DNA from 2 places in the Cyanobium sp. BA20m-14 genome. Region 2 is predicted to be linked to the other one. Evidence: riboswitches for the same ligand, from Rfam matches in the RefSeq annotation. Region 2 holds a riboswitch; the other holds the start of a gene.
The links. Region 2 has a riboswitch for cobalamin ahead of KBZ07_RS08125 (HupE/UreJ family protein). Riboswitches for the same ligand answer to the same signal wherever they lie in the genome.
Positions count from the first base shown of each region.

Region 1 (3,389 bases), on a different contig from region 2:
CAAGCATTGCCCCGGGCATGTTCTTGTCACAGCCGCCGATTGCCAGCAAGCCATCCATGCTTTGGGCGTTGCAGGCGGTTTCGATCGAATCGGCGATCACCTCCCGGCTCACCAGGGAGTACTTCATTCCCTCGGTGCCCATCGAGATGCCATCGCTCACCGTGATCGTGCCGAACATCTGGGGCATGGCCCCGGCGGCATGGGCGGCCGCTTCGGCCCGGTGAGCCAGGTCGTTGAGGCCCAGGTTGCAGGGCGTGATTGTGCTGTAAGCGTTGGCGATGCCGATGATCGGCTTGTTGAAATCGCCATCACCAAAACCCACTGCACGCAGCATGGCCCGGTTGGGAGAGCGCTGGATCCCCTGGGTAATCGCGGCGGAGCGGAGCATGGCAGTGGGTCGGCTTCAGAAAACCTACCGACCGGACCAAACCAGGCCCGCTTTCAACCCCGGGTATTCATGGTTTCCAACTGGCGGCGCACATCCTCGATCGCCTGGTTTAGCTCATGCACCCGGTCATGGAGCTCCCTGTCTGGAGGTGCTTCCAGGGCGGCGGGCGGCCGCGGCGGCTTGGGCCCCTGGCGCATGGGTTGGCGCTTGCCCTGGCGCCGCTGCTCCGCCTCGGCCAGCAACCACCAGCCCAGCCAGGCAGCACCGAGTGCGGCGCCGGCCAGCAGGCTCAGCATCGAACCGCTGGCTCCGGAATTGGTTTTGCCGTTGTGAGCACCCATCAATCTGATCCTGATTAAGGCCAGCCTAGGCAGTAGGGACAGCCATTTCGAGCAGCGGGCCGGCGAAAAGACGCTCGTCCACAGCGCCAATGCCGGGGACAATCTGGCCTGCCCCGTCTAGTTCGGGATCGATGCCAGCGGTGTAAATGGTGAGATCGCCGTGGCGTTCGCCCACCAACTGCAGGCCCGGCCCGGAGGCCAGGGCGGTGACAACCCGCAGCCGATCCCCACTCACCCCAAGCTCGGCCAGGCGATCCAGCACCTGGTTCAGGCTTTCTCCCGTGGCCACGGTTCCGCAGAAAACCAGCACCCCGGAGCGGGGGGGGATTGGCCGTCCCAGGCCCCTGATTCCCTGCTGCTGCAGCCATAGATGCCGCACCTGGGCGCTTGGAATCACCGCTTGGGCCCCCTGCCAGAGCCCTAGGCCTGCGGTGAGCAGGGGAAGGGCCAGCAGGGGCACGTCCCCATCGACGATCTCTGCCTGGGTGGCGGCCAGGGGGGAGTCCACCTGGATGGAACGATGGGGCAGCCAGTCCCTGAGGGCTTCGTAGCTGAGCCAGCGTCCGAGTTCGGTGGTGGCGCTCGCGTACAGCGGCCCAGGGGTGTTGCGGTCCCGGAGCACGGCCAGCCAGTGGCCGATCAGGGGGTGGGGTGGAACCACCACCCGCAGGGCCATGGCCATGGTTGACAGAACTTGAGGTGTCAGCCTAATAGCCCGCCCATGGCCCCCCTTTTGACAGCCCTCGCCACCGTGATGGCCTGGCTGCTGGTGCTGGCGCCTGCCTGGGCCATCACGGCACCTGAGCTGCGCAGCCAAAGATCGCTTCAGGATCTTCAGCCCAACATGCATGGCCGCAACCTGCAGCAAGCTGAATTTCTCAAGGCATCCCTGGCTGGCTTTGATTTCAGTGACAGCGACCTGCGCGGCGCGGTTTTCAACAACAGCGACCTGCGCGGCGCCGATCTGCAGCAGGCAAACCTCGATGACAGCGTCGCCTTCGCCAGCCACTTTGAAGATGCGGATCTGCGCGGAGCGCTGCTGCGCAACGCGATGATGCTTCAGAGCCATTTCAAAGGAGCTTCGATCGAAGGGGCGGATTTCACCGACGCCGTGCTCGATATGCCGGAGAAAAAGGCCCTCTGCCTGCGTGCGGCCGGGACCAATCCAGTCTCCGGAGTGGCCACCCGAGAGAGCCTGGCCTGCCGCTAGGGAGGAAGCCAGATAGCATCGTCATTCCGGTTCCGGTGGGGAACAGCCACCGGAGGTAAGGGGGAAAGTCCGGTGTGAATCCGGCACTGTCCCGCAGCTGTGAAGGCGTGTCCCCGGACCGTCCAGTCAGAACGCCCGCCGGTTTTGTTCTTCCTACGGCGCGGACCGGCTCCATGAAAGTTTCCACGCACCAGCCCTCCGGCCTGAGCGCCCCAGGGCTGCGCAGTCACTCACTTTTCAGGCCTTCCCTTTGGCTGGCAGCAGCCCTGGTGGCCTCGCCGCTGCTGTTCAGCTCGCCTGCCCTGGCCCACCACTTCGCCGATCTGGGCCAGCTGAAGCCCACCTGGAGCAACGGTGTGATCAGCGGGCTGGCCCACCCCCTGCTGGGCCCAGATCACCTGGTTTTCCTGCTGGCACTCTCCCTGGTGGCTCTGCAGCGTCGTTGGAGCTGGGCCCTGGGTTTGCTCCTGGTTGGTTTGCTTGGTGGGGCAGCAGGCCTGGCCTGGCCTGGCCTGCCGGGGGCCGAGGCGCTGGTGGCCTGCACCCTGGTTGTGGAGGCCCTGGTGCTGCTGCGCCGCCTACCCCCGGTGTTGCTGTTGCCTGCAATGGCCCTGCATGGCTACGTGCTGAGTGTGCCGGTGTTCGGCTGGTCAACCATGCCGGTGGCTGCCTATGGGGCCGGACTGCTGCTCAGCCAGGGCAGCCTGCTGCTGGTTGCCCTCTGGTTGCTGCGCCCGCTCGCCAAGCGCCTCTCGCCGGCGAATCTGCGTTGGCTGGCCCTGGCCCTGACCGCCTGCGGAACCACCTGGGCTTTCTCAGCCTGGGCAGCCTGAAATGCAGGCCTTAACAAAACGCCTTCCCGTCACCGTGGTGACTGGCTTTTTGGGCGCTGGCAAAACAACCCTGCTGCGCCACCTGCTCCTCCATGGCGGCCAGCGGCTGGCCGTGTTGGTCAATGAGTTCGGGGAGGTGGGCATCGATGGGGCCCTCCTGCGCAGCTGTGGTTTTTGTCCTGATGAGGAGCTCGATTCCAGGCTGGTGGAACTGGCCAACGGCTGCCTGTGCTGCACGGTTCAAGACGAGTTCCTGCCCACCATGGAACGGCTGCTCGAGCGGGCTGACAGCCTTGACGGCATCGTGGTGGAGACCAGTGGTCTAGCCCTGCCAGAACCACTGATCGCGGCTCTGAATTGGCCCGAGATCCGTACCCGGATCAGGCTCAACGGGGTGGTGGCCGTCGTCGACGGCGAGGCCCTGGCCGCTGGTGCGGTGGTGGCCAACCCGGCCGCCCTGGAGGCCCAGCGCCTCTCCGATCCCAGCCTGGACCACGCCAGTGATATCGATGAACTCTTTGGCGAACAGCTGGAAGCGGCCGATCTGGTCTTGATAAGTAGGGCGGACTGTCTCTCCAAGGACGCCCTTGAGGGGGTGGAACGGCAGCTGGCCCCCC
Region 1 covers NZ_JAGQCR010000038.1:2,494-5,882, forward strand. Annotated here, with positions in the region: gene ilvD (dihydroxy-acid dehydratase) at 1-388, opposite strand, end outside; gene KBZ07_RS05520 (hypothetical protein) at 442-729, opposite strand; gene upp (uracil phosphoribosyltransferase) at 755-1,411, opposite strand; gene KBZ07_RS05530 (pentapeptide repeat-containing protein) at 1,451-1,939, shown strand; cobalamin riboswitch at 1,950-2,097, shown strand; gene KBZ07_RS05535 (HupE/UreJ family protein) at 2,113-2,772, shown strand; gene cobW (cobalamin biosynthesis protein CobW) at 2,774-3,389, shown strand, end outside.
Region 1: another riboswitch for cobalamin. It lies ahead of KBZ07_RS05535 (HupE/UreJ family protein); the one in region 2 lies ahead of KBZ07_RS08125 (HupE/UreJ family protein).

Region 2 (3,389 bases):
CCGGTATCAGGCTGGCCTGGCCCTGGCGGAGCGGTTGGGATCCAGCCACCACTGCGGCAGCAACACCAGGGTGCTGGCCCTGCCGCGGGGCGGGGTGCCAGTTGCGGTGGCCCTGGCTGGGCGGCTGCACTTACCAGTGGCGACCTGGTCGGTGCGCAAGGTGGCGGATCCCCAATGGCCGGAGGTGGCGATCGGAGCGATCGCTGGCCAGGGGGTGGCGGTTTGGCGCAATGGGGGGGAGGCGCGGCGCCGCGAGGCGATGGCCCGCTCCCATGGGTGGCTGCAGGCTGAGGAGCTGGAGTTGGCAAGGCGTCAGCGCCTGTTTGGTGATCCGGTGGCCCAGGAGCTGCAGGCACGGGATCTGATCGTTGTTGACGATGGCATCGCCACCGGGATGACGGTGAAGGCAGCCCTGCTGGCGCTGCAGCAGGTTCAACCCTGCAGCCTCACCTTGGCCGTGCCGGTGGTGGATCGCGCGGTGGCCGGGGAGTTGGCCGGGATGGTCGACCAGCTCGAAGCGGTGGCGATCGTCGACCAGCTCGCTGCGGTTGGGATGTGGTTTGAAACGTTTAACCAGCTCAGCGATCAGGAGGTGCTCGAGCTTCTTGAGTCGGCTCGGAATCAACTCAGGCGTTCTGCCTCCACCAGCGCCAGCCCTCCAGATTGATCAGCAGGCCGAACCCGGTGAGGGCCAGCATCAGCACGATCTGATCAGGTCGGGCATCGGGTACGACGATGTCGGCGATCAGATGGGGCAGATTTGTGATGGAGTAAACGACGCTGAACCAGAAGTGGATGCGGCGCCAGGGCCGCCAGCGCTTAGCAGGCGCGGCCGCAGTATCCGCATAGGCGATCAGCACGATCGCGATCAGGGGCAGGAGAAAGTAGCCGAGCATGGCCCCAAACAAAAGGGGCAGGGCGCTGGCGGGTACGTGGCTCTCGATCTCAGGTGACTGGCCATGGAATAGCGGCATCAGCCCCAGATCCACATGGAAAAGCATGGCCAGCAACCAGGTGATCCAGAGGGTGATCAGCCTCGGGGCATGGCGGGTGCCGCTGAGCATGGCGCTATGGGATATTTATCGCCGCAATCCTGCCATCTATCTAACAGTCGATGAAGTTCCTTAATTGCAGTAAAAACGAATCGTTTTCACTGAAACTCCCAAGCGCTTGGCAATCTCACCGATGGGTAGGGCGGGCTAATCCATCACTCCATTGGTGTTCCAACCATCCATAGTGGGGGAACGGGTCCACTGCCCCTGCAGTGGTCACAAGAGGAAAGTGCGGTGAGGGTTTGCCCAATTCCGCCGCTGTCCCGCAACTGTGAAGGGTTTGCCCCCTGAGCCAGAACACTCACCGTCATCTGCTCACCATCGTCCTCGGCGCGGACCGAGACAACCCATGAAACGCTTCACCGCCCCCCTGATCGCCACCGCAGCAGGTGCAGTCATGCTGCTGGACACAAGTCCCGTCCTTGCCCATGGCGCCGCCGCTGGTGGGGCCCTGGGTGGCTTAACCCACCCCTTGCTCGGCTTCGATCACCTGTTCATGTTGATGGCCGTGGGCACCGCCGCCTCCCTGATCTCTGCCCGCCTGCTGGTCTGGGCGCTGGCGGGGGCAGTTCTCGGCGCGGCCATCGGTCTGGCTGGCTTGAATCTTCCTTCTGCTGAAGTTATGGCGGCACTTTCCATTTCTGCGGTGGCTGGTTTGAGCCTGCTGGCAGGCAAGGCCGTCGGGACGGCCGACGCCAATGGGCCGATCAGCATCAGGCGCGCAGTGGTTGGCGCAGTAGTTGGCTCAGGGGTTGCCATTCACGCCATGCTCCATGGCCTGGAGGCCCCGCAAGAGGGCAATACCTTGATCTGGTGGAGTGGCGCCCTGCTCAGTTCTGCCCTGGTGTGCGCTGGGACCTGCCTGCTCCTGAAGAAACTGCCCCCATCCCTTACCAAGGCAGCAGCAATCACCTTGATTGCGATCGGAGGCCTACTTGCCATAGGCCAAGTTGGCCTTTTGGCCGGTTGAAGGATCCCAGTCTTTTGGCAGGGGGCGACCGACGCTGACACGTCGACGCAAGGCCGAGCTGCTGGGTGGTGATCAGAGCTCGCAGGGCGTGCTGCTCAGGCAGTCGACCAGCTTGTACCAGGCGGCGCAGCACCGAGATCAGCTCGGCATCAATCAGGTCTGGGGCCTGGAGGTTGGCTTCCGCAAGCCGGGCGCTGGCGGCGCCGTGGATTAACAGTGCCTCCACCAGAACCGAAGCATCTGCCAGAACCGAAGCATCTGCCAGAACCGAAGCATCCACCACCTCAACTCAAGTGGCCAGATTCCAGTCAGCGTCTCGCTAGGTTGGCATGAAAGCGGTACTGGCATGAACAGCTCGCGGCTGGTGGCAAAGCAGGTCGGCGCGAGCGGCCAGATCTCCCTTGGTAAGGAGTACGCGGGGCGCACCGTGTTGATCGACAGCAGCGAGCCTGGCGTGTGGGTAATCAAGACAGCGCAGACCATTCCAGATTCTGAACTCTGGCTCCATCAGCCGGAATCATCTGCTCGGCTTGATCGGGCTTTGCTGGCCATGACCGAACCATCCAGCCCTGCTGATCTCGAGGCGCTGGAGCAGCACCTAAGCGGCACGTGATTCAGCTGGATTTCAACAACCCCGAATTCCAGGCCAATTTGTTCGCGCTCAACAAACCGGACGCCTGGGCTGTCTTCAAGACACTCAAACTCCTGCAGGCGATGACTTGGGAGCAGATCCAAGCCAGCAAAGGCCTGCATTGGGAATTGATCCAGAGCCGCCAAGGGCCAGACGGTCAACGGCTCTACTCGATGCGCATCTCGCGCAGCTGCCGGGCCGTCGCCTGGCGCGATGGTCCATGGTTGCGCTTGCTCTCCCTTCACCCTGATCACGATTCGGCCTATCGATGAACGCCAGCGCCGGCCGGCATCAGGTGCTCATAGAAGCCAAGGATCTGCTCGGATTCGGCATTCACCAGGCGTAGTGGGCCACAACAGCCGTTTGATCGACCTCGGTGACCACAAACACGCGTGTTCTAGCGGCTCATGCCGATCAGCCAAATGGCGTGGGCCGCTTGCAGATCTTGCGCACCAACAGATTCCACCACATCAGCGCCGGCGAGGTGTTTGGCTCGCTGAGGCCTACGGGGCGCTTCTCGGAAACCACCCCCTGGTACCCGCGCAGCCTCTATTCGGCCAGCAAGGCGGCCAGCGAACACCTGGTGAACGCGTGGCACCACACCTACGGCCCCTGGCAGTTTCCCGAGAAGCTGATCCCGGGCGATGGCCTCAACGTGCGCGACTGGCTGTTAGTGGAAGACCACGTGGATGCCCTACTGCGGCGGTTGGCTGGGGGTGCTGGCGGCGGCATCACG
Region 2 covers NZ_JAGQCR010000067.1:1,477-4,865, reverse strand. Annotated here, with positions in the region: gene KBZ07_RS08135 (phosphoribosyltransferase) at 1-667, shown strand, start outside; gene KBZ07_RS08130 (hypothetical protein) at 627-1,064, opposite strand; partial or broken gene KBZ07_RS16445 (MerR family DNA-binding transcriptional regulator) at 1,125-1,190, opposite strand; cobalamin riboswitch at 1,229-1,376, shown strand; gene KBZ07_RS08125 (HupE/UreJ family protein) at 1,402-2,022, shown strand; gene KBZ07_RS08120 (hypothetical protein) at 2,369-2,635, shown strand; gene KBZ07_RS08115 (hypothetical protein) at 2,632-2,925, shown strand; partial or broken gene KBZ07_RS08110 (GDP-mannose 4,6-dehydratase) at 3,024-3,380, shown strand.